Massilia sp. METH4: one gene and its partner. Each later gene encodes a partner of the first gene's protein in a complex. Links are inferred from orthologs where the notes say so. Each region holds a gene or a part of one and is shown in the gene's direction. Other genes may lie near its edges. The genes, in order: secA and secY.

Evidence for each region.
Region 2: the proteins of secA (region 1) and secY are in contact, whole or in part, in a crystal structure (PDB 3DIN), measured with the Thermotoga maritima proteins. The link is inferred for Massilia sp. METH4 from one-to-one orthologs. Residues at the interface, in WP_004082002.1 of Thermotoga maritima: Glu261, Ala262, Arg263, Lys300, Ala301, Arg302, Thr303, Ile304, Ile305, Leu323, Tyr324, Asp325, Pro326, Val329, Ser330, Tyr333, Ile336, Lys340, Phe345, Val349, Glu363, Phe364, Tyr374, Ser375, Gly376, Gly377, Glu393, Ile395, Thr482, Ser483; in WP_004081795.1 of Thermotoga maritima: Glu108, Gly109, Glu110, Glu111, Ala236, Glu237, Arg238, Arg239, Ile240, Thr241, Ile242, Gln243, Tyr244, Ala245, Arg246, Arg247, Val248, Thr249, Gly250, Arg251, Arg252, Val253, Tyr254, Gly256, Ala257, Ser258, Thr259, Tyr260, Leu261, Pro262.

The regions. Positions count from the first base shown.
Region 1 is NZ_CP146614.1:2,922,041-2,938,179, forward strand. What follows is about bases 9,581-12,921. They hold secA (preprotein translocase subunit SecA), read left to right. Parts: upstream 9,581-9,958; coding sequence 9,959-12,721; downstream 12,722-12,921. Other genes in these bases: V6Z91_RS13020 (DciA family protein), read right to left, coding at 9,581-9,741; V6Z91_RS13030 (hypothetical protein), read left to right, coding at 12,770-12,921. In the rest of the region: V6Z91_RS12975 (DUF2628 domain-containing protein), read right to left, coding at 1-164; V6Z91_RS12980 (DUF2628 domain-containing protein), read right to left, coding at 345-671; V6Z91_RS12985 (TonB-dependent receptor), read left to right, coding at 1,418-4,168; V6Z91_RS12990 (SET domain-containing protein), read right to left, coding at 4,272-4,772; V6Z91_RS12995 (DMT family transporter), read left to right, coding at 4,908-5,750; lpxC (UDP-3-O-acyl-N-acetylglucosamine deacetylase), read left to right, coding at 5,826-6,761; V6Z91_RS13005 (LysR substrate-binding domain-containing protein), read right to left, coding at 6,766-7,650; V6Z91_RS13010 (NmrA/HSCARG family protein), read left to right, coding at 7,755-8,618; V6Z91_RS13015 (AtaL-like protein), read left to right, coding at 8,631-9,104; more of V6Z91_RS13020, read right to left, coding at 9,265-9,580; more of V6Z91_RS13030, read left to right, coding at 12,922-13,639; V6Z91_RS13035 (hypothetical protein), read right to left, coding at 13,770-14,177; V6Z91_RS13040 (hypothetical protein), read right to left, coding at 14,187-15,404; bifunctional glutamate N-acetyltransferase/amino-acid acetyltransferase ArgJ, read left to right, coding at 15,719-16,139. UniProt on the Escherichia coli protein: Required for protein export, interacts with the SecYEG preprotein conducting channel.
Region 2 is NZ_CP146614.1:2,222,824-2,237,144, forward strand. The notes cover bases 10,836-13,692. They hold secY (preprotein translocase subunit SecY), read left to right. Parts: upstream 10,836-11,525; coding sequence 11,526-12,860; downstream 12,861-13,692. Other genes in these bases: rpsE (30S ribosomal protein S5), read left to right, coding at 10,836-10,859; rpmD (50S ribosomal protein L30), read left to right, coding at 10,863-11,045; rplO (50S ribosomal protein L15), read left to right, coding at 11,067-11,498; infA (translation initiation factor IF-1), read left to right, coding at 12,889-13,107; rpmJ (50S ribosomal protein L36), read left to right, coding at 13,141-13,254. In the rest of the region: V6Z91_RS09910 (DUF2269 domain-containing protein), read right to left, coding at 1-292; V6Z91_RS09915 (PEP-CTERM sorting domain-containing protein), read right to left, coding at 556-1,326; V6Z91_RS09920 (PEP-CTERM sorting domain-containing protein), read right to left, coding at 1,360-2,109; rplC (50S ribosomal protein L3), read left to right, coding at 2,452-3,108; rplD (50S ribosomal protein L4), read left to right, coding at 3,112-3,732; rplW (50S ribosomal protein L23), read left to right, coding at 3,729-4,043; rplB (50S ribosomal protein L2), read left to right, coding at 4,043-4,870; rpsS (30S ribosomal protein S19), read left to right, coding at 4,880-5,155; rplV (50S ribosomal protein L22), read left to right, coding at 5,152-5,484; rpsC (30S ribosomal protein S3), read left to right, coding at 5,494-6,282; rplP (50S ribosomal protein L16), read left to right, coding at 6,297-6,716; rpmC (50S ribosomal protein L29), read left to right, coding at 6,729-6,920; rpsQ (30S ribosomal protein S17), read left to right, coding at 6,917-7,189; rplN (50S ribosomal protein L14), read left to right, coding at 7,450-7,818; rplX (50S ribosomal protein L24), read left to right, coding at 7,828-8,142; rplE (50S ribosomal protein L5), read left to right, coding at 8,149-8,688; and 7 more genes. UniProt on the Escherichia coli protein: The central subunit of the protein translocation channel SecYEG. Consists of two halves formed by TMs 1-5 and 6-10.

The DNA.
Region 1 (16,139 bases):
ATAAGCATGTTGGCTCGCGTGGAGCCGCCTGCCCGTTCGATCAGAGCGAAGCGGTTTTTCCAGACCAAAGGCAGTTCGTCGAGCGACGGGGGCAACTTGTGATTACAGCTGAAGCAACCGGAGACGTGGTCTGCCGAGATACCGCAATTTTCGCAGGCATGCATGGAAGGCTCCCGACGTTCGCGCCGACCAGCTCGACGCTTCGACATACAGGATAAGGTCTTGCGCACCATGGATATTGCGCTGATGCAATTCCTCGCTCGATTCCATGCTGGTATGAGACACAAAGCAAAAAAGCCCCGGCCGCACCGGGGAAAAGGGGGAAAACAGGGACAATGCGCGGTCTACCACCAGCTGTCGTCGCCGAGCACGGCATGCTTGTAGTAATCCAGATTCGCGCGCCACGCATACACGATCGCGGAGAGGGCCGCGGCCATGTTCTGGGCCAGCTCAGGCGGCACATTCAACCGTTCGGCGCACCACAGGAATACGAGCGTCATGGCGACGAGCAGGGCGGTCAGCGCGATGCCACGCTTTACCATGCCTTTGCAAAGGTAGTAGACGAATCCGAACAGCAGTGCAAACACATTGCAACGGATGCGAATGCGGGCGATGACGGGCAGCTGGTCCAGCTTCGGCAGTTCGACGCCGCCGGCCCGGTCGATCGCCATGAATTTGTCTCGCCAGACAAGCGGCAGTTTCTGCGGCGCGGCATATTCGAGCGGGACGGCGGGGGTGGGACGGCAAGTGGTGCACAGTGCACTCGTGATGAAATGCGTGCCGCAGTGCTGGCAAATCGACATAAATCCTCCGTGAATTGATCTTGATGACGGCGCGACTATATCGATCGCGTCCAGTTATCAATACGGCAATTGTCAAGAAGGTACTGTAGTTTGCGCAGTGCCAATTTTCCCTGCGGAGTTCTAGAGCACCTCGTCCAATCCGGGCCACCGCGCGTTGTGCACGCTCAGCCGAGATGGCCGCCGCGCCTGCTACGATCGCGCGCCCATGACAGGCGCTGCGTCTGCCGGGCGGTAAGGCCACCCTCGGCCGTTGCGCCCCCAAGATCGGATCTGGGCAGTGCGCAGTTCCGCATCCTCCAGCCCATCCGCTATTGGAGCGACAGGGCTTCTCCCGTCGACCACGGCGCGCGCCAAGCACGCCATGGTCACACTCAGCTAGGCACCGCGTATGACTACAAGACAGAATGTAGTCGGGGTACACCAGATGTTTCTTTTTTCGTAGCCAAAATACAACTACCACGACTCCAAGGGAAAAACGACGCGCTTTTTTGCGTACATGAGCTTTATTTTTGATACAGTTTCGTCAAGCAAAATCTAGTTTTGCTACAAAACGGTTAAAACGCCGACAGAGCGTGGCCACGGCGACTCTTTTCGCTCACCATTGGAGACAATCAATGCACGTCCAGGCACCACCACGCATTCCATACCCTTCCTTCCCGCTGCACCCCATTGCCACCGCCTGCGCGGTGCTCCTGTCGATACTGAGCGCTCCCGCGCTGGGCCAGGATGCGGCTGCTTCGGCCGCCGCCACGTCCACCACAACCAGCACTGCCGAGGGCACCATTGCCCAGGTGAAGGTATCGGGCATCCGCCGCGGCATCGAAGACGCCATATCCGTAAAAAAGGATTCCACGTCCATCGTGGAGTCCATTTCTGCCGAAGATATCGGCAAGCTGCCCGACACGAGCATCGCCGAATCGATCGCGCGCCTGCCGGGCCTGGCCGCCCAGCGCGTGGCCGGGCGGGCACAGGTGATCAGCGTGCGCGGCCTGTCGCCGGACTTCGCCACCACGCTGCTCAATGGCCGCGAGCAGGTGAGCACCGGTGACAACCGCAGCGTGGAATTCGACCAGTACCCGTCGGAGCTGTTGAGCGCGGTCACCGTGCACAAGACACCCGATGCGGGGCTGGTGGGCCAGGGCCTGTCCGGCACGATCGACATGCAGACCGTGCGGCCCCTGTCGTTCCCCGGCCGCACCATTTCATTCAATGTGCGGGGCGAGAAAAACTCGCTGGGCAAGATCGCCAATGCGAAAGACCATGGCCATCGCGTCAGTGCCAGCTACATCGACCAATTCGCCAACCGCACGATCGGCGTGGCGCTGGGCGTGGCGCACCTGGAATCGCCGATCCTGGACAATGAAACGGGCACCTACGAGCCGTTCGACCAGACGCGCATTTCCGGCGTGCCGGCGGGCACCTATGTCACGGCCGGGGTCAAGGCGCTGGCGAAAAGCGGCCGGCTGACCCGCACCGGCGTGATCGGCGTGCTGGAGTACCGCCCGAGCCGCATGTGGACCAGTACCCTCGATGTCTTCGCGTCGAACTTCAAGCAGGTCGACACGAACAACCAGTTCGAAGTCAATCTCGGCGGCTACAACGGCTCCAACAACCCTGCGGGCTTCAACTACACGAGCACCACGATCGTCGACAACACGCTGATCGGCGGTACCGCCACGGGCGCCTACCCGCTGGTGCGCGGCCAGAACAACCACCGCGAAGACCGCATCCGCACGGCCGGCTGGGGCAACCGGTTCAACTTCGGCGACTGGTCGCTGGTCGTGGACGCCAACTATTCGCAGGCCAGGCGCGACGAGACGTACCTGGAGAACAACCTGCAACTGCAGACCGCCGACGGTGGCGCGTTCAACGATCCGCTGATGACGGTGGGGTGGCGCACCGGGCAGTTCGCACATCTGTCCGGCCAGCTCGACTACAGCAACCCGGCCATCCTGCATACGGGCAATTCGATCTATGGCTATGGCAAGACCTATTCGCCGCACCTGAAGGACCGGCTGGCGAGCCTGAAGGTTGCCGCAACCCTGCCGGCACCGGCAGCGCTGGAGAACTACCTGGGCGGCTTCGATGTCGGCGTCAACTACAGCGACCGCACCAAGACCAAGCGCCAGCCCGAAGGCCAGCTGTTCGCCAAGGGAACGCCGACGATCTCCAGCGATCTGCTGTATGCCCCGGTCGACCTTGGGTTCGCCGGCGCGGGCATTGTGCCGTCGTGGAATGTGCCAGCCGTGATCGCCAAATACTTCGACCCGATCAACTACAGCCTGGCGAACAATGCCGGCACGATCAGCCGGGCGTGGGACGTCACCGAGAAGATCACCACGGCCTTCGCCCGCGCCAATATCGACAGCGACATCAAAGGCTATTCCGTGCGCGGCAATATCGGCGTGCAGGTCATCCGCACCGACCAGTCGTCGGAATCGCTGTATGCCGACGCGGCAGGCGTCGCCCACCCGATCGAAAGCGGCAAGAAGTACACCGACGTGCTGCCGAGCATGAACCTCGCCATTGGCCTGGACGACAGCCAGACCCTGCGCCTCTCGCTGGCGAAGCAGATCGCCCGCCCGCGCGTGGACCAGCTCAACGCGGGCTTCAACTTCAGCGTGGCCAGCGGTACCCGGCTGCCGAACGGCAGCGGCGGCAACAGCAAGCTCGATCCATGGCGCGCCAAGGCATTCGATATTTCCTATGAAAAGTACTTCGACAAGAAGGGCTATGTGGCACTGGCCGGTTTCTACAAGAAGCTGGACACGTACATCTACACCTTCTCGGAAACGCGCGACTTTTCGGAGTTCACGCCCGGCACCAACGCCATTTCCAACTTCGGGCAGTACACCACGTCGTACAACGGCGATGGCGGTATCCTGAAGGGTGTCGAGCTGACCGTGTCGGTGCCGCTGGAGCTGCTGACGCCGGCGCTGGATGGCTTCGGCGTGCTGGCCAGCTCGTCCTGGACGGAAAGCGGCATCGACATCAAGGAAGTCAATTCCGCGATCGGCAAGATCCAGCTGCCGGGCTTGTCCCGCAATGTCTCGAACGTCACGCTCTATTATGAAAAGGCGGGCTTCTCGACGCGCGTCAGCGGCCGGCGCCGCTCCGACTATGTGGGCGAGATCGGCAATTTCGCCGGCGATCGCCAGCTGCGCTTCGTGCACGATGCGCCCACGTTCGACGCGCAGGTGGGTTACACCTTCAACGAGGGCCGCTTCAAGGGTCTCGGTGTGCTGCTGCAGGTGAATAACCTGAACAATGCCGCGTATGAAACCTATGCGAACCGCAAGGATCGCCAGCTGGAATACGCGAAGTATGGCCGCACCGTACTGTTCGGCGTGAACTACAAGTTCTGACCGCAAGCCCCATCAGGCCAAGGGGACCGGCGCAACAGCGCCGGTTTTTTGGCCCTGCGGGCTATCCCCCGCCGGGCCGTTTTTGGTTGTTTCCGCAAAACGCCTACGCCGCGGATTTCTTCGCGCGGCTGCGCTTCTTGGGCGCCAGCATGATGCCCGTGCATTCAGGCGCGCCGCAGTGGCAGGCAAAGGCTTTTTTCACGGCAGGGGTATGGCGCTCGTCGTAGATGAGGCCATAGTTGTAGCGCAATTCCTCGCCTTTATCGATATCGCGCGACGCGTGGATGTACACGCGGTCGTCTTCCTCGATCGCTTCGCAGTTCGGGTCGCACGAATGGTTGATGAAGCGCGACTCGTTGCCGCCGGCACCGCCGTCGATCAGCAAGCCGTTGTTCAGCGTGAAAAAGAATGTATGGTTGATCGGCCCGCCCTTCGCGGCGGTGCGGCGGCAGGTTTCATCCCAGTCGACGATTTCGCCGGTGTACTCGATGATGCGGGTACCGGCCGCGATCTTCCGGCGGGCAAAAACGCCCTTGCCGTGGATGGGCGAATCATGCACTTCGAAGAGGGGAGGGGATTTGGATTTGGCGGCGGGCGTGGTCATTCGAATATCATACCCCGCCGTTCACGCGCACGGTTCAACGCTGGCGAGGCGGATACAATATGCGCCCGACAATACCGCAGACAAGAGCCCGCCTTGAAACAGCCAGCCAAGGAAAACCTGCACAGCATTTACGCGATGGTCATCGCCGTGGCGATGTTTTCCATCATGGATACCGCCATGAAGCTGCTCTCGGCCCATTACCCGGCCATGCAGGTGACGGTATTGCGCGCCTTTTCATCGATGCCGCTGGTCTGCGCCTACGTCGCGTACCGCGGCGCCTTTCGCGGCATCTTCAAGGTGAGCTGGCCGCTGCACCTGCTGCGCGGGGCGCTGGGCATCGGCATGCTGACCTTGTTCGCCTACGGCTTGAAGTCGCTGCCGCTGGCGGAAACCTACTCGGTGTTCTTCATCGCTCCCGCGCTGATCACGGCGCTGTCGGTATTCATCCTGAAGGAGAAGGTCGACGGCATGCAGTGGCTGGCGATCGGCGTGGGCCTCGTCGGCGTGCTGGTCGTGCTGCGGCCCGAGGGCACCAGCTTCATTTCCGTTGCAGGCCTGGCGATCCTTGGCTCGGCCGCCTGCTATGCAGTGTCCGCCATCGCGAGCCGCATCCTGTCGCGCACCGACTCGAGCGAGCAGATCATGTTCTGGATGCTCGTGATGATCGGCGGGGGCGCGCTGCCGCTGGCGTGGCCGGGGTGGGTGCCGCTGCGCTGGGACGACTGGGGCGTGATCGTCACGCTGGCCTTCTCCGGCTTCCTCGGCCAGCTGGCGATCACCAAGGCGTTCAGCATGGGCAAGGCTTCGATCGTGGCGCCGTTCGAATACACGGCGCTGGCCTGGGGCGTGGCGATCGACTGGGTGCTGTGGAATACGCTGCCCGACCAGTGGACCCTGGTAGGGGCTGCGATCATCATCGGCAGCGGCATCTACCTGGTGCGCCGCGAGGCGGTGCACAGCGAGGCGGAACACCCCTGAAACCCGCATGTTGTCTTGGTTTTATCCCTTTTTGCAGAGGGAACGCGGGCCCGGGAAAGCCGATATAATCGTGAAATGCTGAAACAACGTACCATCAAAGAACAAGTCCGCACCACGGGTGTCGGCGTGCACTCCGGCACCAAGGTCGAACTGACCCTGCGCCCGGCCCCGCCCGACACGGGCATCATTTTTTCGCGCGTCGACCTGAAGCCGCCGGTCGTCTTCCCCGTCGGCCCTCTGGAAATCGGCGATACCCGCATGGCCACCGTGATGATCCGCGACGGCGCACGCGTGTCGACGATCGAGCACCTGATGTCCGCCTGCGCTGGTTTGGGCATCGACAACCTGTATATCGACGTGACGGCCGAGGAAATCCCGATCATGGACGGTTCGGCGTCGTCGTTCGTCTTCCTGCTGCAGCAGGCCGGCCTCGAAGAGCAGAACGCGCCGAAGAAATTTATCCGCATCAAGAAGCAGATCGAGGTGCGCGAAGGGCAGGGCGCCAACGAGAAGTGGGCGCGGCTGGTACCGCACAACGGTTTCAAGCTGGACTTCTTCATCGAATTCAACCACCCCGCGGTGGACGGTACCGCGCAGCGCGCGCAGATCGATTTCGGCAGCCAGTCGTATATCCAGGCCGTGGCGCGCGCGCGCACGTTCGGCTTCATGCAGGACGTCGAGATGCTGCGCGGGATCGGCCTGGCGCGCGGCGGCTCGCTGGAAAACGCGATCGTGATGGACGAATACCGCATCCTGAATCCCGACGGCCTGCGCTACGATGACGAATTCGTGCGCCACAAGATCCTCGATGCGATCGGCGACCTGTACGTGATCGGCCACCCGCTGATCTGCGCGTACGAGGCGCACAAGTCCGGCCATGCGCTGAACAACAAGCTGCTGCGCGAATTGCAGGCCAATCCCGACGCGTACGAATACGTCACCTACGACTCCCTCGAAGAGGCGCCGCCATCCTATGCGCGCCAGCTCGAGCAGGAGTGGGCGTACAACTGACGTTTCAGGCGTTCAGGTGGGCCGCCAGTTCGTCCGGCGTCCCGTTCGGAAACGCTTCGCGAAGGTAGTCGAGGAAGGCCAACACGCGCGCGCTCAACAACCTGCGCGACGGATACAGCGCCCACAGCGCGATCTCCGGCCCCCCCACCTCGCCCCATTGCACCAGCCTGCCGGCAGCCAGGTCATGGCCGACCAGCGACACCGGCAGCCGCGCCGCGCCGGCGCCCGCCCGCACGGCGTCGCGCACCATCACCAGCGTCGATAGCGACAGCACCGGCACCGCCGTGAGCGGCGCTGCCTCCTTCATCGGCCAGGTCTCGGGCCCGCCGCCCGGTCCGCGCACCACGGCCGGCACCGGGGTACCATCCATGGGCCGCGCCTGCGCCGGGCCGGCCACGATGACCATGCGGTCGCGCAGGAAGATGCGGCCCACCAGCCCCGCGTCGGGCGCTGGATTTACCCGGATCACCAGGTCGTAGCCTTCCTCGACCATGTCCACCGGCCGGTCTTCCGTCGTCACCTCGAGCCGCACTTCCGGATGCCTCAGCGCGAAGCCTGCCGCCAGCTTGCCCATCGCCGTCTGAGAGAACAGCAGCGGGGCGCTGATGCGCAGCCGGCCGCGCGGCCGTTCGCCGCCGGAGGCGAGCGCCGCCGCCGTTTCATCGATCTCGGTCAGCAGCGCCGCCGTGCGCTCGTGCAGCGCCCGGCCTTCCTGCGTGAGCTTGGGCAGCCGCGCGCCCCGCTCGAAAAGGCGCAAGCCCAGGTTCGCTTCCAGTTCCGCCACGCGGCGCGACAGGGTTGCTTTCGGCCGGCCACTGGCCCGCGCCGCGCGGCCGAACCCGCCGTGCCGGGCCACGAGGTTGAAATCGATCAAAGCCAGGATATCCATAAGTGTTCCATTAGTGAGACGGTGAGTCTAAATATACCGTCTATCGGGTCGACGATGGGACATCTACCATGGTCCTGTCTTCCAACCACTACGGAGTATCCAACATGACCATCCTCGTTACCGGTGCCACCGGCACCATCGGCCGCCACGTCGTCAAACAACTCGTCCAGCGCCACGCCGACGTGCGCGCGCTCGTCCGCGACCCCGCCAAGGCCGCTTTCCCCGCAGGGGTGGACATCGCGCAGGGCGACCTGCTCGATGTCGACGCGCTGCGCCGCGCCTTCGACGGCGTGTCCACGCTGTTCCTGCTCAATGCCGTCGTGCCGGACGAATTCACCCAGGCGCTGGTAGCGCTGAACGTGGCGCGCGAGGCGGGCGTCGAACGCGTTGTCTACCTGTCCGTGATCCACAGCGACCTGTACGTGAACGTGCCGCACTTCGCCGGCAAGTACGGCGTGGAGCGCATGATCGAGCGAATGGGTTTTTCCGCCACGATCCTGCGGCCCGCCTATTTCATGGATAACGATGCCGCGATCAGGGCGACGATCCTCGAACACGGCGTGTACCCGATGCCGATCGGCAGCCGTGGGCTGGCGATGATCGCGGCACGCGACATCGGTGAAATCGCCGCCATCGAGCTGCTGCGCCGCGAGCTGGCCGCCGGCCCACTGCCGCTCGAGCGCATCAATCTCGTCGGCCCCGACACGCTGGCCGGCACGCAGGTGGCCGCCATCTGGTCGGAAGTGCTGGGGCGGCCGGTGGCCTACGGCGGCGATGACACCGGCCCCTTCGAACACAACCTGCGCTACGTGATGCCGGGCTGGATGGCCTACGACATGCGCCTGATGAGCGAGCGCTTCCAGGGCGACGGCATGCTTCCCGAGCCGGGCGACGTGGAGCGCCTTACCGGGCTGCTGGGCCGCGAGCTGACCACCTACCGTGAATTCGCGGCAACCGCCGCGGCCTGAAAGGAGCATGCCATGATCTATTCGACCGCAACCGTGCCGGTGAACCCGGCGGGAGAAGTTCCATTGACCCGCGCCCAGGCCTGGGCCGGCCTCGTGATGAAGGCGCGCGACGCCCGGCTGTTCCTGCCGCCGGGCCTGTGCGCGCAATGCGACGTGGTGGAGGAAAGCGCCACGCACATCGTGCGCGACGCCACCATCGCCGGCGATGCACTGCGCGAAATCATCAGCTTCGAACCGGAACGCAAGGTATCGTTCTTCCAGGTCGCCGGCCCGCGCGAAGGCGTGATCGTCAATGAATTGTTCGAGAATGAGGCGGGGGAGCTGCACCTGCGCTTCTACTGCTACCTTGGCTTGCGCGGCAAGGCGCCGGGCGGGTCCGAGGAGCAGGCCGAACAGGCCTGGATGGATAGCGACGGCGGCTACCGCACGGCGTTGCTGTCGACATTGAAGCGCACCCGTGCCTTGCTGGAGGAGGGGCGGCTCTGATCGGAACCGCGTAATGGTTCAGGAAGCGCCGATCTGTTCGCGGCGGCGATGCCTAGCCGGCGAAAACGTGCCAGCGTTTGGTGGACTACTCGCATCCACGGCAAATGAATCGGCGCTGCCTTGCATGAATCGGCGCTGCCTTGCATGAATCGGCGCTGCCCTAGCGGCGGTGCGCCACGAGGTTCTTCAGCGCCGCGATCAGCGGCGCATTCTGCTTGGTCTGTTCGAGTGTTTCGGACAGCTGGGCGAAAGATTCCACGCCCACGTCGGGAATGACCAGCTGGCGCCGCTCGACGGGCGGCGTGGACATCGCCTTCATCATCTGCACCTTCAGGCGGATGTTGTCGATCTGCCACCCTTTTTGGGCGAGTGCTTCTTGCAGTTTTGGCAATTGCTGTTTAAGCTTGGCGGCGACCGATGCGTTCGGTGTCGACAGCACGAGTTGGCCGGCCTCGAAGGAAATGATGTCGCAAAACTTGAAGGCTGTCGGTAAAACCTTGGCGCAATCCTGTTGCAGCCTCGCCATGCGTTGCACGGCCGGCAACAGCGCCGCGAGGCGGTCATGACGGCGCAGGAAGTCGGTGGCTTCGACGGCCGTCCGGCTCTGGCGAGTGTAGTCGAAGGAGTTGGATCGCATGCGCGAAACATAGCATAGCCGCGCCTTGCGCGCAGCATTGCCGGAGGTGCGGCGCGAGGCAGAATGCTGCCAAATGTTAATATTTCCCTTCCGGCTATTGTCTTACCCGCGGCCATCCCAATGTACCCCCGTGCTAAAATCATGGTCTTTTGCCATAGGCTTTGGGCGAGGTCGCGAAGCGAGCTTTTTTTAACGGCGTTTATTCAAGAATTCAAGCATGTCCTTACTGACCGCGATTTTCGGCAGCCGTAACCAACGGCTGCTCAAGCAATACCAAAAAACCGTCAAAGCGATCAACGCTCTCGAACCCGAGTACGAAAAGCTCTCGGACGCCGAATTGCAGGCGAAAACGCCCGCCTTCAAGGAACGCGTCGCGAACGGCGAGGCGTTGGACGATCTGCTGGTCGAAGCCTTCGCGGTGTGCCGCGAAGCCTCGAAGCGCGTCTTCAAGATGCGCCATTTCGACGTGCAGCTGCTTGGCGGCATGGTGCTGCATTACGGGAAAATCGCCGAGATGCGCACCGGCGAGGGCAAGACGCTGACGGCAACCTTGCCGGCCTACCTGAACGCGCTGTCCGGCAAGGGCGTGCACATCGTGACCGTCAACGATTACCTGGCCCAGCGCGACGCCGAGACGATGGGCAAGCTGTACCGCTGGCTGGGCCTGACCACGGGCGTCAACCTGGGGCAGATGGAGCATTCGATCAAGCAGCAGGCCTACGCGGCCGACATCACTTACGGCACCAACAACGAGTTCGGCTTCGACTACCTGCGCGACAACATGGTGTTCGATATCCGCGATCGCGTGCAGCGCGGCCTGAACTACGCGATCGTCGACGAAGTGGACTCGATCCTGATCGACGAAGCGCGCACCCCGCTCATCATTTCCGGCCAGGCCGAGAACCATACGGACCTGTACCACAAGATCAATGAAGTGCCCAAGCTGCTGACGCTGCAGATCGGCGAGGACAAGCCGGACGGCAAGGGCAAGGTCGAAGTGCCGGGCGACTACACGAAGGACGAGAAGTCGCACCAGGTGCTGCTGACGGAAGCCGGCCATGAAAAGGCCGAGGCCATCCTCACGAAGATGGGCCTGCTGCCGGAAGGCGCCTCGCTGTACGACTCCGCCAACATCACGCTGGTGCACCACCTGTATGCCGCGCTGCGCGCGCACGCGCTGTACCACAAGGACCAGCACTACGTGGTGCAGAACGGCGAAGTGGTGATCGTCGACGAATTCACGGGCCGCATGATGACGGGCCGCCGCTGGTCCGACGGCCTGCACCAGGCCGTGGAAGCGAAGGAAGGCGTGAAGATCCAGAACGAGAACCAGACGCTGGCCTCGATCACGTTCCAGAACTACTTCCGCATGTACGGCAAGCTGGCCGGCATGACCGGTACCGCCGATACGGAAGCATTCGAATTCCAGGAAATCTACGGCCTCGAGACCGTGGTGATCCCGCCGAACCGCCCGTCCCAGCGCAAGGACCGCCAGGACCAGGTATACAAGTCGGCGCAGGAAAAATACCAGGCGATGGTGACCGACATCCGCGACTGCTACGAGCGCGGCCAGCCGGTGCTGGTGGGTACCACGTCGATCGAGAACTCCGAGCTGCTGGCATCGATCCTCGACAAGGCCAAGCTGCCGCACAACGTGCTGAACGCGAAACAGCACGCCCGCGAAGCGGAAATCATCGCCCAGGCGGGATCGCCGAAGGCGATCACGATCGCCACCAACATGGCGGGCCGTGGTACCGATATCGTCCTGGGCGGCAATGTCGAGAAGCAGATCCAGTTCGTGGAGGCGGACCCGAACCTCTCCGACGCGGAAAAGGCGGCCCAGGCGCAGAAACTGCGCGACGGCTGGCAGGCGCTGCACGAGCAGGTGGTGGCGGCCGGCGGCCTGCACATCATCGGCACCGAGCGCCATGAATCGCGCCGGGTGGACAACCAGCTGCGTGGCCGTTCCGGCCGCCAGGGCGACCCGGGCTCCTCGCGCTTCTACCTGTCGCTGGACGATCCGCTGCTGCGCATCTTCGCCGGCGACCGCGTGCGCGCGATCATGGACCGCCTGAAGATGCCGGAAGGCGAGCCGATCGAGGCGGGCATCGTCACCCGCTCGATCGAATCGGCGCAGCGCAAGGTCGAGGCCCGCAACTTCGACATCCGCAAGCAGCTGCTCGAATACGACGACGTGGCCAACGACCAGCGCAAGGTGATCTACCAGCAGCGTAACGAGCTGCTGGAAGCGACCGAGATTTCGGAAATGATCCAGAACCTGCGCCACGGCGTGTTCACCGAGCTGGTGCGCCAGTACGTGCCGCAGGAATCCGTCGAAGAGCAGTGGGATGTGCCGGCCCTGCAGGCCACGCTGGCCGCCGAGTGGCAGATCAACCTGCCGCTGACGGAGATGCTGGAGAAGGAATCGAACCTCACCGACGAAGACCTGGTCGAGCGCGTGCTCGCCGCGGCGGACGAGCAATACAACGCCAAGATCGCCATCGTCGGCAAGGAAGCGTTCGGCGGCTTCGAGCGCAGCGTGATGCTGCAAAGCGTGGACAGCCACTGGCGCGAACACCTGGCCGCGCTGGATCACCTGCGCCAGGGCATTCACCTGCGCGGCTACGCGCAGAAGAACCCGAAGCAGGAATACAAGCGCGAGGCGTTCGAACTGTTCGCCCAGATGCTGGACCTGATCAAGAACGAGGTGGTGCGCCAGGTGATGACGGTGCGCATCCAGTCGCGCGAGGAAGTCGAAGCGGCCGAAGCCGCGCTGGCCGCCACGCACGTGGAGAACGTCCACTACCAGCACGCCGACTTCAACCCGAACGCGGCGCCGGAAGAACTGCTGGCACCGACCGCCCAGCCGGCCGGCATGCCGGAAGCGACGGTGCAGATCGGGCCGAAGGTCGGCCGCAACGATCCGTGCCCATGCGGCAGCGGCAAAAAGTACAAGGCTTGCCACGGCAAGCTGGCTTGATGAAGAACCGGGGCGCTGCCCCGGTTTTTTTTCTTACTACCGATCGTCATGTTCAATCAAATAAGCATCCTCGCGCTGCTGCTGGCTTGCAGTGCGGGCAGTACTGCTGCTGCGTCCAAGGGCTGCATAGGGCAGGTAACCGATGCGCCAACGGCGGCGCAAAAGGCAGACTGGATCATCGAGGCGGATGTGCGCGTGGTGGCACTCATGTCCGGCAACCGCGAACCCCTCTTCGTTGTCGAGAACACCGCGCTCGTGAGCGAAAAGGTTCCGGCCAAGCTTTACAGGACGGCTACGCTGCCACTGGACAGTTGCCCGCATCCCTCCGTCGTCAAGCTGGCGCAAGGCGGCAAGGTGGAAGGAAAGCGGCTGCGTTTCTATGGTTCCTGGCACGCGGTATCGCCGGCACGGCGTATTTTCTTTGTCGAACCGGTCGAATCGCCGCTGCCGCAGTTGCCACAGCCCAAGCAGTTGGAAATCACCGGATCGACCGGCGAAAAGCCGCTCGGCGACGGCTGGCATCGTGCCCATTCCATCGATGGCGGATTTTCGGTCGACATGCCAGGTCCCTACGTCAGCGCCACCGAAGGCGGTGCCGGAGCGCGAGGTGCGATGTTGCGCTCGGCCGATAGCCTGGGTTCGACATTCATGGCCGTCTTCGAGCCGTTCGGTACGAACGCATCGATGTTCGGCACCTTCGACGAAACCATCGCGAGGCCCGATTGCGAGAAACTGGATTTCAAGGGAAGGCCGGCTGTTTACACGCGAAGCGTGCAGCCGGGTGGCATGATCTTTCACTCGATGCTGGTGCGAATACCCGGCGGGACCTTCATGCTCGGCATAGTCACTTCCAGGAAGAGCGAGGCAAAATCGATGGCCCGCAAAGGCCGGTTCTTCGAGTCGCTTGCCATCGATTGACCGGCGCGGCACGTCCTGACCCAACTCTTGATACTATGAAATATTGCCTGGAAAATGGGGTACGTCCCCATTTTCCAGGCAATAAAAAGCCCGGCACCTGGCCGGGCTTCGCGTTGCCGCGTAAAGCAGCTTACTGCAGCGTCAGGATAACCTTGACGGTATCGTCCACGGCCGACTTGTCGATGTAGCTGATGGCCTTCGGATCGTCCGCAACGGCTTTCTTCACCTCGGCGCTCGTCTTGAATTCCTTCGGTGCCTGGGCCTTGCCGGTGAAGACCAGCTTCGACCAGATCGCTTTCACCTGGGCCGCGTCCTTGTCCGCCACCTTCTTGTAGAAGTCGTTGCGGATCGCCGAGCCGTCGGCCTGGTCGATCGGCGTGAACATCGTCGATTTGCCGAGGAAGAACTGGGCCGCCTGTTCGGAGAACATGCGCGTGGCCGGGTTCTTGGCGCTGACGATCACCACGATCTCGGCCGATGCCGAGGCGGTTGCCGTCGCGAAGGCGGCGAAGATCAGGGAAGACAGTACTTTTTTCATGGTCGCTCCTTAGAACACGAAGTCCACGCCTGCGGCGATGACGGTGACTTTCTTGCCGACGCCGGCCGGGGTCACGTCGGACAGGTAGCCGTTCTTGGCACCCGGCTTCACGCGGTCGACCTGCACCTTCAGCGCGGCGGACTTGGCGAAGTCCCAGCGCACGCCGATCAGGTCGGACGACTGGCTGCTCGGGGCGAGGATGTTCTTCACGGTGGCATTCAGCGTCGGGATGCGTGCCAGGGTGGCCGGCGCGGAAACGTTCGAACCCTTGCCGTCATACTTGGCGTGGGCGAAGTACGGCAGCACCTTGCCGAAGCGGTAGCCCACCATCGTGTACCAGGCATTGCCGTCAGCCAGGTAGACCGGCTCCTTGGCGCGGCGCATGCCGAATTCGGACTGCACCACGATATTGTTCCAGTCGGCCAGCAGGCCCACCGAGGTGAACGCAACGCGCTTGTAGTCGGCGATCGTGATGTCGTTGGCCAGCTGGCCGAAGCCCACCGTGGTCAGCGTCTTGGTCAGCGTGTTGATCGGCTTGACGTCGGTGGCCTTCAGCTTGCCCTGCATGTGGGCGAAGCGCACGGTGACAGGGCCATGCTCGGCAGCGATCGCGAAGCCGGCGGAGGGTGCCTGGTAGCGCGGGTCCGAACGGTCTGCCGACACGTAGGACTTGCCGCGCGAGATGCCGCCGAACGCTTGTGCCGTCACGTTGGTGTCGCCGAAGCTGTGCTGCCAGTTCACGTCCAGGCCGTCGACGTTATCGATGATCATCTGGCCGTACATTTCCACCGGCGGGCGCATCATCGTATTCGCGTAGCCGACGTTCTGGTAGTCGGAGATCAGGAAGCCGGGTACCGCCACGCGGCCGACGCGCACTGCCACTTCATCGCTGACCTTGTACTTGACGAATGCCCATGCCAGTTCGGTCGTGAAGCTGTCGCCGGTCGACTTGCGCGACAGGATCTGCGTAGTGGCGGAGAGCTTGTCCGAGAACGTATAGGTTGCCTGCAGGCCCAGGTTCGAGTCGAGGCCGATCGTGCTCGTGCCGGCCGTGCCTTCGCGCTGGTTGGCGCGGGTGAAGCGCGCGTCTTCCGTGTTGCTCTTGGCGGCGGCCAGGGTGCCGAAGCCGGTGATGTTGAGGTTGCCGTCACCGATCGTGACGGCATTGGCGGCGCTTGCCTGCATCAGGCACAGGGCGCCCAGCACGGTTGCTGCTGACAGTTTCATTTTCATGCTCGAGGAATCCAATCCGAATGTTGTGTAGGGGTGCAGGCCGCGGACCGCTGCGAAGGTGGGGGAGCGGTTGACGCACGGCATGTGCATGCGGTGTCTACCTTATGGGATATTGCCGATCAGGAACAAGTTTTATTTCCCGAAAGATACTAAACATGAAAGTTACTGTCGCTTTTTGTGAACGACCGGGACATTTTTTGTGCGAGAAAGACATGTTTGCCAGTGCGCAAAAGGTTTTCGCCCCGGGCGATGCCTTGTTGCGACAGGGATTACAATAGTGATTTCATCAACCCGCACGAGAACAACACATGGCCGTCAATTCCCCCATTCCTGTCGCCGCTGACCTGAAACCCGTCGCCGGTATCGAAATCGGCTACGCCCAAGCCGGGATCAAGAAACCGAACCGCAAGGATGTGCTGGTGATGAAGCTGGCCGAGGGGGCCACGGTGTCCGGCGTGTTCACGCTGAACCGTTTCTGCGCGGCACCCGTGCAAATCTCCAAGGAAAACCTCACCGCCGTGAAGGCCGGCGGCAAGCCGATTCGCGCGCTGCTCGTCAACACGGGCAATGCCAATGCCGGTACCGGCGAGGCCGGCATGGCCAACGCCCGCGCCACTTGCGAGGCGCTGGCGGCCGAACTCGGCATCGACGCCCAGCAGGTGCTGCCGTTCTCCACCGGCGTGATCCTTGAACCGCTGCCGGTCGCGAAGATCAAGGCCGGCCTGCCCG
Region 2 (14,321 bases), 700 kb from region 1 along the record:
ACACCACCGGCAGCCAGCACACGCCGGCCAGCAGGTACAGCGCGACGGACCACACGACCCAGGTAGAAAACAGCGGATAGCCGGCCAGCCAGATCATGGCGAAGCCCGTGACGGGTTGCACGATCACGGCGGGCGTAGTGAAGACGTAGTCAGCCAGTACCGTGCGCTCCGTGACAACGCGGATTGCCCGCACGTCGCCGCTGCGGTCGGTGATCCATTTGAAAAAGGCGATGCCCATGCCGGTGCCGAACAGCACCGTCGAGCTGAGCACGTGCAGCAGTTTGAGCAGCATGTAGTGTTCCATGGGCCGATTATCGCATCGGCCGCGGCCAGGCCCGGCACGAGTGACCGTGCCGGCTGCTTACCGCCGCGTGGCGATGAGGGTAGAGTTCGCGGCTTTCACGTTACCGCCAGCACAAAGTACGCCTTCTGGTCGCCCGGCCATGAAAGCCGCATCTCGTCCCTTTCATCGCATCGCGTCGCTGGCGGCGGCTGCTCTTCCGCCGGCGGGGGATCCAGCGATCCGGCCGGCACGCCGCCACCGGATCGCCGCGACTATGCCGGCTGGCCGGCGCGGCGGCGCCGGGCCGCGGCGCCGACGACGAGCAGGCCGGCCCCGAGCAGCGCATACGTGGCCGGCTCCGGTACCGGCGCCAATGCGGCACGGTCCGCCGAGTAATACAGGTAATCGCGGATCTGCAGGCGGATGGTGGCATCCTGGGCCGTCGAGTTCGCATACGTGAGCTGGAACGACTGCACCGCGTCCGTACCGGACGCATAGTCGACCGGCCGCACCAGCTCACTCACCGGATCCGTCCACGTGCCGGAAGGGCCCGGCCGCAGCGTGAGCGAGACCCGGCCCTCGAATTCATAGGCGGGATTCCAGCCCGACAACTGCGTGAACGTATTACCGTCGATCACGAGTTGCGAGTTCGCCTTGACTGTCAGCGTGATCTCCTGCAGACCGCGCACCCAGGCGAACGTGTACGCCGATACCGGCTCCGAATACGTGAGGGTCGTATCGCCCAGCACGCTGGACACGCCAACTCCCGCGTGCGCGCCGCGGATCGTTGCCCCGGCGGTGAAGTCGCGCAGGCCAAGTACTTCCGTTTCGTAACTACGATAACCTTCCGGCCGGGTCAGCCCGGCGTTCAGGTCTGACCAGGTATCGGTCACCGCGAAGCCGGCGGCGGCGCCATCGTCCGGCGTGAGGTCGACGACATGGAAGCCAAGGTTCGAAGTGCCGAAGGCGAAATTGCCGGCATGTGCTGCGCCGGTGAGGGAGCAAAGAATGGCCGCCAGGGCCGTGGCTTGATGAAGTTTCATTGGATCTCCACAGTTGAAGGGCTAGGGGCTGCGTTAGCGGCGCGACTGGCGACGGCGTGCGGTCCAGCCGGCGATCGCCAGGCCGGCAACGAGCATCGCGTACGTGGAGGGCTCCGGTACAGGCGCGAAAACGGAGCTGTGGGCGGTCAGCGATGATGAGATATAGACAACAAGCGGCGCGCTGCCGCGGTGGGAATACGTGATGGACAGGTCGGTATCGATGCTGTCGGGGCTTTCGAAGGTATAGACGTGTTCGCTAGTGCCCCAGTCGGGCGCGCCGACACTAAAAACGCTGCTCAGGCCGCTCGAAGTACCGGGCAGCTCGCTGCCGGTCTGCGTCCAATCCATGGTCAGGTGGCCGGTGAGGGTGATGGCTGTATTGGGTTGCATCGTGATCTGTATCGTCCAGTCCGCTTCCGACCAGCCAATGCCATAGCCGCTCGATGCCAGCGAGACGCTCTGGCTGAGATCGGTGCCGGTCGACCATGCTCCCCCATAAGAGCCGAGCTGGCCGCTGTCGCTCATGGCGGTGCCTGGCAGTGCTGCCAGGTCGCGGTCGATTTCCGTCATTGGATCGAAGTTCACCAGCCACAGCGAGCCGGTCGAGTTGCCACGGGTAATGTCCAGCGGGGTCGGCGTATAGGCGTCGTTCGGATTCAGGTCGGTCAGCGTGTAGCCGAAATTGGTCAGTCGTGCCGTGAACGTGTCGTCGGCGAACGCCGGCGCGGCGCACAGTGTCGCGGCCAGGATGACATGACGGAATAGCGATGAAACAGTATGCATGTGCGGTTCCCTCGTGAGGATGGAAGGCCGGCATCGGCCGGCGGGCGCGCATCGCTAGCAAGCTAAAAGTTGCAATTTTGCAATGCCATCAAGTGTAGCAAATTTATAAGCCGAGGCATGTGCATTTTGCTGCGCGAGGGGGTGGCAGCGCTGTTTACTGTTGGCGCAACAACAAGCGACATACCTCGTACTTACTTGTTGCGTCAAGAGGCAAAGCAAAGTACACTAGCCGGCTTCGGTATGGAATTGTCCTTTTTCGTCCATACCATTTTCGTGGTGAAGCGATTCACCGCATGTAGTTCAACTTAGCCCTGCCCAATCGTAGGCGGGAATGGAGAAAAAATGAGCCTTGGCCTCCTCGGTCGCAAGGTTGGCATGATGCGCATCTTCACGGACGACGGGGATTCGATCCCTGTGACCGTGCTGGACGTGTCGAACAACCGCATTGCGCAAATCAAAACTCCTGAAACGGATGGTTACTCCGCTGTTCAGGTCGTGTACGGTCAGCGTCGCGCTTCCCGCGTGACCAAAGCCGCCGCGGGTCACTACGCCAAAGCTGGTGTCGAAGCCGGTACCCTGCTGAAGGAATTCCGTATCGATGCAGCCAAAGCTGCCGAACTGAAAGCTGGCGACACCATCGCCGTTTCGCTGTTCGAAGTCGGTCAGAAGATCGACGTGCAGGGCACCTCGATCGGTAAAGGCTACGCCGGTACCATCAAGCGTTACAACTTCGCATCCGGCCGTGCCACCCACGGTAACTCCCGTTCGCACAACGTACCAGGCTCTATCGGTATGGCGCAGGATCCGGGCCGCGTGTTCCCTGGCAAGCGCATGACCGGTCACCTGGGTGACGTCACCGTCACGACCCAGAACCTGGAAATCGCCCGCATCGACGCAGAGCGTCAGCTGCTGCTGGTGAAAGGTGCTGTACCCGGCGCGAAAAACGGTCAGGTGGTCGTATCGCCAGCCGTTAAAGTCAAAGCTAAGAAGGGAGCTTAATTCATGGAACTCAAGCTCTTGAACGCTGAAGGTCAAGCCGCGTCCAACGTTGCTGCTGCAGACACCGTCTTCGGCCGTGATTACAACGAAGCCCTGATCCACCAGATCGTGGTTGCCTATGCAGCGAACGCCCGTAGCGGCAACCGCGCGCAGAAGGACCGTGAGCAGGTTCACCACACGACCAAGAAGCCTTGGCGCCAGAAAGGCACCGGCCGCGCCCGTGCTGGTATGTCGTCCTCGCCGCTGTGGCGTGGCGGTGGTCGCATCTTCCCGAACTCGCCTGACGAGAACTTCACCCACAAAGTGAACAAGAAGATGTACCGCGCAGGTCTGTGCTCGATCCTGTCCCAGCTGGCTCGCGAAGAGCGCCTGGTCGTGATCGAAGATCTGGCGATCGAAGCCCCGAAGACCAAGCTGCTGTCGCAAAAGCTGACCGGCATGGGTCTGGATTCGGTCCTGATCATCACCGACAACATCGAAGAAAACCTGCTGCTGGCTTCCCGCAACCTGCCGAACGTGCTGGTCGTGGAACCGCGTCACGCAGATCCAATGTCGCTGGTCTTCTACAAGAAGGTCCTGGTTACCAAAGCGGCACTGGCCAAGATTGAGGAGTTGCTGGCATGAGCGCCGTCAAATTTAGCGAAGAGCGCCTGATGAAGGTGCTGCTGGCGCCGGTCATTTCCGAAAAGGCCACCCTGGTCGCGGAAAAGAACGAACAGATCGTATTCCGCGTTGCACCGGATGCGACCAAGCCGGAAATCAAGGCCGCCGTTGAACTGCTGTTCAAGGTCGAAGTGGAATCGGTGCAGACCGTGAACCGCGAAGGTAAAGTCAAGCGTTCGGGCCGTTTCATCGGTCGCCGCAACAATACCAAGCGTGCTTTCGTGTGCCTGAAACCTGGCCAGGAAATCAATTTCTCCGAGGAGGCTAAATAATGGCACTCGTTAAGATGAAGCCAACCTCCCCAGGCCGTCGCGGCATGGTGAAGGTGGTGAACGCCGACCTGTACAAAGGCCGTCCGCTCGCCGCCCTGGTTGAGAAAAAGTCGAAGACCGCCGGCCGTAACAACAACGGCCACATCACCACCCGTCATATCGGTGGTGGTCACAAGCAGCACTACCGTATCGTTGACTTCAAGCGCAACAAGGACGGTATCCCTGCGAAAGTGGAACGCATCGAATACGATCCGAACCGCACGGCGCACATCGCCCTGCTGTGCTACGCCGACGGCGAGCGCAAGTACGTGATCGCTTCGAAAGGCCTGTCCGTCGGCGATACGCTGATGAACGGTTCCGAAGCGCCGATCAAGGCCGGCAACACCCTGCCGATCCGCAACATCCCGGTTGGTACCGTGATCCACTGCGTCGAAATGCTGCCAGGTAAAGGTGCCCAGATGGCACGTACCGCCGGTGCCGCAGTCGTGCTGATGGCCCGCGAAGGCACCTACGCCCAGGTGCGCCTGCGCTCCGGCGAAGTGCGTCGCGTGCACATCGAGTGCCGCGCCACCGTGGGCGAAGTCGGCAATGCCGAGCACAGCCTGCGCAAGATCGGTAAAGCCGGTGCGATGCGTTGGCGCGGTGTGCGTCCGACCGTCCGTGGTGTGGTCATGAACCCGATCGACCACCCGCACGGTGGTGGTGAAGGCCGTACCGCCGCTGGTCGTCACCCAGTGTCGCCATGGGGCCAGCAGACCAAGGGCAAGAAGACGCGTTCGAACAAGCGCACTTCTTCGATGATCGTCTCGCGCCGCGGCAAGAAATAAGGATAAATCATGACCCGTTCATTGAAAAAAGGGCCGTTCTGCGACGCCCACCTGGTGAAGAAAGTCGAAGCCGCGCAAGCGACCAAAGACAAGAAGCCAATCAAAACCTGGTCCCGCCGTTCGACGATCATGCCCGACTTCATCGGCCTGACGATTGCCGTGCACAACGGCAAGGTGCACGTGCCCGTGTACGTGTCCGAGAACATGGTCGGTCACAAGCTCGGCGAGTTCGCGCTGACCCGTACGTTCAAGGGCCACGCTGCTGACAAAAAGGCGAAGAAATAATGGAAACCAAAGCAATCCTCAAAGGCGTGCGCCTGTCGGATCAAAAGGGTCGCCTGGTGGCTGACCTGATCCGCGGCAAGAAGGTTGACGCCGCGCTGAACATCCTGCAGTTCAGCCCGAAAAAAGGCGCCACCATCATCAAGAAGGTGCTGGAGTCCGCCATTGCGAACGCCGAGCACAACGATGGTGCCGATATCGACGAGCTGTACGTGAAAACGATCTACGTCGAAAAGGGCCCGATCCTGAAGCGCTTCACCGCGCGCGCAAAGGGCCGTGGCGACCGTATCTCGAAGCAGTCCTGCCACGTCTACCTGACGGTCGGAAACTAAGGAGCCAAGATGGGACAGAAAATTCATCCAACCGGCTTCCGTCTGGCCGTAACCCGTAACTGGGCTTCCCGTTGGTACGCAACCAACGGCAACTTCGCTCAAATGCTGAACGAAGACCTGAAGGCACGTACGTACCTGAAGAAGAAGCTGAAGAACGCCTCCGTCGGCCGCATCGTCATCGAGCGCCCGGCGAAGAACGCCCGCTTCACCGTGTACAGCTCCCGTCCGGGCGTTGTAATCGGCAAGAAGGGCGAAGACATCGAAGTGCTGAAGTCGGACCTGACCAAGATCATGGGCGTGCCGGTGCACGTCAATATCGAGGAAATCCGCAAGCCGGAAATCGATTCGCAGCTGATCGCCGATTCGATCGCCCAGCAGCTGGAAAAGCGGATCATGTTCCGCCGCGCCATGAAGCGCGCAATGCAAAATGCAATGCGCCTGGGCGCCGTCGGCATCAAGATCATGTCGTCCGGCCGTCTGAACGGCATCGAGATCGCCCGTACCGAATGGTATCGCGAAGGCCGCGTGCCTCTGCATACCCTGAAGGCGGACATCGACTACGGCACGTCCGAAGCATCGACCACCTACGGCATCATCGGCGTCAAGGTGTGGGTGTACAAGGGTGACCGCTCCGCCACCGGCGAAGCACCAGTCATCGACACCCCGGCCGACGAGAAGAAGCCACGTGGTCCGCGTCGTGACGACGGCAAGCCGGGCCGCGGCCCGCGTCCAGGTCCGGGTGCCAAACCAGGCGCCCCAGCCGCTCGCCGCGCTGCGAAGCCGGCTGCAGCTGAATAAGCAGGAGAACAAGCATGCTGCAACCATCTCGCAGGAAATATCGTAAAGAGCAGAAAGGCCGTAACACCGGTATTTCGCATACGCGCGGCACCGCCGTGTCGTTCGGCGAATTCGGTCTGAAGGCCGTGGCACGTGGTCGTATCACCGCGCGCCAGATCGAGGCTGCTCGTCGTGCCATGACCCGTCACATCAAGCGTGGCGGCCGTATCTGGATCCGTGTCTTCCCGGACAAGCCGATTTCGAACAAGCCGGCTGAAGTCCGTATGGGTAACGGTAAGGGTAACCCGGAGTACTACGTGGCTGAAATCCAGCCGGGTAAAGTGCTGTACGAAATGGACGGCGTGGCCGAAGAACTGGCACGCGAAGCGTTCCGCCTGGCTGCTGCCAAACTGCCGCTGGCTACCACCTTCGTGGTGCGCCAAGTCGGCCAATAATTGGAGTGAAATATGAAAGCATCTGAACTCCGCGGCAAAGACCAGGCAGCTCTGCAGAAAGAGCTGAACGACCTGCTGAAGGCACAGTTCGGCCTGCGTATGCAAAGCGCCACGCAACAGCTGACCAATACGTCGCAGCTGAAGAAGGTCCGCCGCGACATCGCACGCGTGAAAACGGTAATGAACACGAAGGAAGCCAAATGAACGAACCAGTGAAACAGTCGCTCAAGCGCACGCTGATCGGTAAAGTGGTGTCCGACAAGATGGACAAGACCGTTACCGTGCTGATCGAGCGTCACGTCAAGCACCCTCTGTACGGCAAGATCATCGTGCGTTCGGCGAAATACCACGCACATGACGAAACCAACCAGGTCAAGACCGGCGATACGGTCGAGATCGCGGAAGGTCGTCCGATCTCGAAGACGAAGGCGTGGACGGTGACCCGTGTAGTGCAAGCTGCACAAATCGTCTAAGAAGAAGACCGCGCCGGGACCGTTGCGTCCCGGCGCGTTTTCCAATTAGTTCTTGCAGGCCCGCAGGTTGTATGTAATACTTGCGGGCTTCGTTCATGTATCGCCGCTAAGTGTCTCTCCGCAGACGCGGTTTCGCGGTCAGTACTGTATGAAGGTCAAGCACCCAAACAGTGATGCAGCAGCATGACTGGCGGGACCAAGACTGACCGAGAGGTCCGCATTGTGTGGATTCTTCGGCTTAAGTTGGGAAAGAGAATACTATGATTCAAACTGAAAGCCGGCTCGAGGTAGCCGACAACACCGGTGCGAAAGAAGTCATGTGCATCAAGGTGTTGGGCGGTTCCAAGCGCCGTTACGCTGGCATCGGCGACGTGATCAAGGTCACGGTTAAACAGGCACAGCCGCGCGGCCGTGTCAAAAAAGGTGAAATTTATAACGCCGTGGTTGTGCGCACCGCTAAGGGTGTGCGTCGCCAGGACGGTTCCCTGGTCAAGTTCGACGGCAACGCCGCCGTTCTGCTGAACTCCAAGCTGGAACCGATCGGTACCCGTATCTTTGGCCCGGTGACGCGCGAACTGCGCACCGAGAAGTTCATGAAGATCGTGTCCCTGGCACCGGAAGTCCTGTAAGGAGTCGCAATGGATAAGATTCGCAAAAACGACGAAGTCGTCGTCCTGACCGGTAAGGACAAGGGCAAGCGCGGCGTAGTGACCCAGCGTGTAGACGCTGAGCACGTCGTGGTGGAAGGCGTGAACGTGGCCAAGAAGGCCGTCAAGCCGAACCCGATGACGGGCGTAACTGGTGGCATCGTCGACAAGACCATGCCGATTCACGTGTCCAACGTTGCTCTGTTCAACGCTGCGACCGGCAAGGCCGATCGCGTGGGCTTCAAGGAAGTGGACGGTAAAAAAGTCCGCGTCTTCAAGTCCTCCGGCGAAGTAGTGAAAGGGTAATTGAAAATGGCCCGTCTGCAACAACTGTACAAAGACAAGGTCGTTACCGAGCTGACCGAGAAATTCGGCTACAAGTCGGTAATGGAAGTGCCGCGCCTGACGAAGATCACCCTGAACATGGGTCTCTCCGAAGCCGTGGCCGACAAGAAAGTGATCGAGCACGCCGTGGGCGACCTGACGAAGATCGCCGGCCAGAAGCCAGTGATCACGAAGGCACGCAAGGCAATCGCAGGTTTCAAGATCCGCGAAGGCTACCCGATCGGTACGATGGTGACCCTGCGCGGCGCCCGTATGTACGAATTCCTGGACCGCTTCATCACCGTGGCTCTGCCGCGCGTGCGTGACTTCCGTGGGGTGTCCGGTCGCTCGTTCGATGGCCGTGGTAACTACAACATCGGCGTCAAAGAGCAGATCATCTTCCCGGAAATCGAGTACGACAAGATCGACGCGCTGCGTGGCATGAACATCTCGATCACCACGACCGCCAAGACCGACGACGAAGCGAAAGCTCTGCTCGCCGCATTCAAATTCCCGTTCAGGAACTAAACGATCATGGCAAAACTCGCACTGATTAACCGTGAACAGAAGCGCGCCGACCTGGTGGAGAAGTTCGCCGCCAAGCGCGCCTCGCTGAAAGCCATCATCGACGACCAGTCGAAGTCGGAAGAAGAGCGTTACGAAGCCCGTCTGAAACTGCAGGCGCTGCCGCGTAACTCCGCACCGACCCGCCAGCGTAACCGCTGCGCCATCACCGGCCGTCCACGTGGCACCTTCCGTAAATTCGGTCTGGCCCGCACCAAGCTCCGTGAATTCGCCATGCGTGGTGAAATCCCGGGTATGACCAAAGCCAGCTGGTAATAGGAGAATAAGCAATGAGTATGAGCGATCCTATCGCCGATATGCTGACCCGTATCCGCAATGCACAGGGTGTGAAGAAGACCACCGTTGCAATGCCGTCGTCGAAAGTCAAAGTGGCGATCGCCGCCGTCCTGAAGGACGAGGGCTACATCGAAGATTTCGCAGTGTCCTCCAACGAAGGCAAAGCGGAACTGCAAATCGGTTTGAAGTACTACACCGGCCGTCCTGTCATCGAGCGCCTCGAGCGCGTGTCCCGTCCGGGCCTGCGCGTGTACAAGGGCAAGGATGAAATCCCGACCGTGATGAACGGCCTGGGCGTGGCCATCGTGTCGACTCCGCAAGGCGTCATGACCGACCGCAAAGCGCGCGCTACCGGCGTCGGTGGCGAAGTCATCTGCTTCGTGGCTTAAGGAGTAACACATGTCTCGAGTAGCTAAAATGCCGATCGCAGTGCCGGCTGGCGCCGAAGTCGCCATCTCCGCACAAGCGATCACCGTCAAGGGCCCGCTGGGCACCCTGACCCAGAGCCTGAACGGCCTGGTCAAAGTGGAAAACAACAACGGCACGCTGACGTTCGACGTGATCAACGACAGCCGCGAGTCCAACGCGATGTCGGGCACGCTGCGCGCACTGGTCAACAACATGGTGACCGGCGTGACGAAGGGCTTCGAGAAGAAGCTGTCGCTGGTGGGCGTGGGCTACAAGGCCCAGGCACAAGGCGACAAGGTCAACCTGTCGCTGGGCTTCTCCCACCCTGTCGTGCACACGATGCCGGCTGGTGTCACCGTCGCAACCCCGACCCCGACTGAAGTCGTGATCAAGGGTGTGGACCGCCAGCAGGTGGGCCAGGTGGCCGCCGAAATCCGTGCTTACCGCTCCCCTGAGCCTTACAAGGGCAAGGGCGTCCGCTATGTGGACGAAGTGGTGAAGATCAAAGAAACCAAGAAGAAGTAATTAGGGGCTGACGATGGATAAAAAGCAATCTCGTCTGCGCCGCGGACGTCAAACCCGCATCAAGATCGCGCAATTGAAAGTGAACCGCCTGTCGGTCCACCGCACCAACCTGCACATTTACGCGAACCTGATCAGCCCGGACGCTAAAGTTCTGGTTTCGGCGTCGACCGTGGAAGCAGAAGTTCGCGCCGAACTGGCCGGCAAGTCGGGCAAGGGCGGCAACGCCGCTGCCGCTGCCCTGGTTGGTAAGCGCGTCGCCGAAAAGGCAATCAAGGCAGGTATCACCGAAGTAGCGTTCGACCGCTCCGGTTTCCGTTACCACGGCCGTGTGAAGGCGCTGGCTGATGCCGCGCGTGAAGCCGGTCTGAAGTTCTAAGGGTACGATCATGGCAAAAATGCAAGCAAAAATGCAAAGCGACAAGCCGGATGACGGCATGCGCGAAAAAATGATCGCGATCAACCGCGTGACCAAAGTGGTCAAGGGTGGTCGCATCATGGGCTTCGCGGCGCTGACCGTGGTCGGTGACGGCGATGGCCGCATCGGCATGGGCAAGGGTAAGTCGAAGGAAGTCCCGGTCGGTGTGCAGAAGGCAATGGAAGAAGCCCGCCGCAACCTGATCAAGGTTCCCCTGAAGAACGGTACGCTGCAGCACTCGGTGACCGGCCAGCACGGCGCCTCGCGCGTCATGATGTCCCCGGCCAAGCCTGGTACCGGCGTGATCGCCGGTGGCGCAATGCGCGCTATCTTCGAGGTGATGGGCGTGACGGACGTGGTGGCGAAATCCACCGGTTCGAACAACCCGTACAACCTGGTGCGCGCCACCCTGGACGGCCTGTCGAAAATGAGCACTCCTGCCGAGATCGCTGCGAAACGCGGCAAGTCGGTAGAAGACATCCTGGCTTAAGGAATGACCATGAGCACTATCAAAGTCAAACTGGTGAAGGGCCTGATCGGCACCCGCCAAGACCACCGCGCCACCGTGCGTGGCCTGGGTCTGCGCCGTGTCAACTCGGTTTCCGAGCTGCAGGACACGCCATCGGTACGCGGCATGATCAATAAGGTCGCCTACCTCGTCAAAGTCGTGTCCTAAGCACACGATCTGGAGAAAACAATGGAATTGAATACCATTCAACCAGCCGAAGGCGCGAAACACGCCAAGCGTCGCGTTGGCCGCGGTATCGGCTCCGGCCTGGGCAAGACTGCCGGCCGTGGTCACAAGGGTCAGAAATCGCGTTCGGGCGGCTTCCACAAGGTCGGCTTCGAAGGCGGCCAGATGCCCCTGCAGCGCCGTCTGCCGAAGCGTGGCTTCAAATCGCTGAACGCAACCTTCAAGGCTGAAGTTCGCCTGTCCGACCTGAACGCTCTGGCCGTGTCCGAAGTGGACCTGCTGGTGCTGAAGCAGGCCGGCGTGCTGAACGTGCTGGCACGCGACGTGCGTGTGATCGCTTCCGGCGAAATCACCAAGGCAGTGTCCATCAAGGGCCTGAAAGTGACCGCCGGCGCGAAAGCGGCCATCGAAGCGGCTGGCGGCTCGGTAGCCTGAGACGCTTAAGCTTGAACGGAGCGAAAATTGGCGACTAATCCGCAGCTTGCTAAAAGTGCCGCAGCCGGTTTCCCTTGGAACCGTCTGTGGTTTTTGCTGGGCGCTCTGGTAGTCTACCGCATCGGGGCACACGTCCCGGTGCCGGGGATCGACCCGGTACAGCTGGCCGCACTGTTCAAGTCGCAAGAGGGCGGCCTGCTGGGCATGTTCAACATGTTCTCCGGCGGCGCCCTGTCGCGCTTCACGGTGTTTGCGCTGGGCATCATGCCCTACATCTCGGCCTCGATCATCATGCAGTTGCTGTCGATCGTGTCCCCGCAGATGGAAGCGCTGAAGAAGGAAGGGGAAGCTGGCCGTCGCAAGATCACCCAGTACACCCGTTACGCCACCGTCGGTCTGGCATTGTTCCAGGCATTCGGCATCTCCGTCGCGCTGGAAGCCCAGCCCGGCCTGGTGATCGATCCCGGCATGGCCTTCCGCTTCACCACCGTGGTCACGCTGCTGACCGGCACCATGTTCCTGATGTGGCTGGGGGAGCAGATTACCGAGCGCGGTCTCGGTAACGGCATCTCCATCATCATCTTTGCCGGTATCGCCGCAGGTTTGCCGAGCGCCATGGGTAGTCTGTTCACCCAGGTGTCGACCGGCGCGATCAGCGCGATCTCCGCCATCATCATCGTGATCCTGGTTGCAGCAGTGACCTATGTCGTGGTGTTCGTGGAACGTGGCCAGCGCAAGATCCTGGTGAACTATGCCAAACGTCAGGTCGGTAACAAGATCTACGGTGGGCAGACCAGTCACCTGCCGCTGAAGCTGAACATGGCAGGCGTGATTCCGCCGATCTTCGCTTCGTCGATCATCTTGTTCCCGGCCACCATCGTGGACTGGTTCGCACGTGGCGCGGACAACAGCAACCCTGTTGTGCGCTTCCTGAAAGACCTGGCTGCATCGCTGAGCCCAGGTGAGCCGATCCATGCGTTGCTGTATGCCGTGGCGATCGTGTTCTTCTGCTTCTTCTACACCGCACTGGTGTTCAACAGCAAGGAGACCGCGGACAACTTGAAGAAGAGCGGGGCCTTTGTGCCAGGGATTCGTCCCGGTGAGCAGACTGCCCGCTACATCGACAAGATCCTGACCCGATTGACCCTGGCTGGCGCCGTCTACATCACCCTGGTGTGCCTGTTGCCGGAGTTTATGCAAGCCCAGTGGAAAGTGTCCTTCGTCTTCGGCGGCACGTCCCTGCTGATCATCGTGGTCGTGACCATGGACTTCATGGCCCAGGTCCAGAACTACGTGATGTCGCAGCAATACGATTCGCTGCTGCGTAAGGCGAACTTCAAGGGCGGCGTTCCGACCCGCTAATTGGCAAGGTCTAGACGATAAGGTCACCATGGCAAAAGACGACGTCATACAGATGCAGGGCGAGATTCTGGAGAATCTCCCGAATGCAACGTTTCGAGTAAAGCTGGAAAACGGCCACGTGGTGCTCGGCCACATTTCGGGTAAAATGCGGATGAACTATATCCGCATTCTCCCCGGTGACAAGGTGACGGTGGAGTTGACGCCGTACGACCTCTCCCGGGCCCGTATTGTGTTCCGGACCAAGTAATTTTAAGTATCGAATTCAAGAAGAGAGTGCAAAATGAAAGTTAACGCTTCAGTCAAGCGGATCTGCCGCAACTGCAAGATCATCAAGCGCAAGGGCGTCGTTCGTGTTATCTGCGTCGAACCGCGTCACAAACAGCGTCAAGGTTAATCGAGGAATAACGAATGGCACGTATTGCAGGGGTTAACATCCCAAATCACCAGCACACCGTGATCGGCCTGACGGCAATTTACGGTATCGGCCGTCCGCGCGCGCAGTTCATCTGCGCACAGACGGGTGTTGCTACCAACAAGAAGATCAAGGACCTGGACGACAGCGAGCTGGAAAAGCTGCGTGATGAGATCGGCAAGTTCGTTGTTGAAGGCGACCTGCGCCGCGAGCTGTCCATGAACATCAAGCGTCTGATGGACCTGGGTTGCTACCGTGGCATGCGCCACCGCAAGGGCCTGCCGGTCCGCGGCCAGCGCACCCGCACCAATGCACGTACCCGCAAAGGTCCGCGCAAAGCCGCTCAATCGCTGAAGAAATAATCTAGGAAACCATTATGGCCAAGCAACAAAGTAGCGCAGCAGCAGCGCGCGTTCGCAAGAAAGTCAAAAAGAACGTCGCTGAAGGCATCGCTCACGTTCACGCTTCCTTCAACAACACGATCATCACGATCACCGACCGCCAGGGCAACGCCCTGTCGTGGGCAACTTCCGGTGGCGCCGGCTTCAAGGGCTCCCGTAAGTCGACCCCGTTCGCAGCGCAGGTTGCTGCCGAAGCGGCTGGCAAAGTGGCGCAGGAATGCGGCGTGAAGAACCTGGAAGTGCGCATCAAGGGCCCGGGCCCTGGCCGTGAATCGGCTGTGCGCGCGCTGAACAACCTGGGCATCAAGATCACCGAGATCCAGGACGTGACGCCGGTTCCGCACAACGGCTGCCGCCCGCCGAAGCGTCGTCGTATCTAACTCTAGAAGCGGCAACGTTCGGTAAGACCATGGCCGGTTCTTCGTGAACCGGCCACCGTCACACTGAAGTAAAAATCGCTGGAACAGTTAATCGGAAACGGTTACACTGTCCGGCTATTTTTGCCTGTTCGTTTCTGGCGAACGGGCTTGTTGAGCCACCGTCTGGCGGATTAGAGGGTCAGACTAGCGCCTGGCTGCATCCGATGCAGCGCTGGGGCGTCATTTAATTTATCAAGGAAAATCACCGTGGCACGTTATATCGGACCGA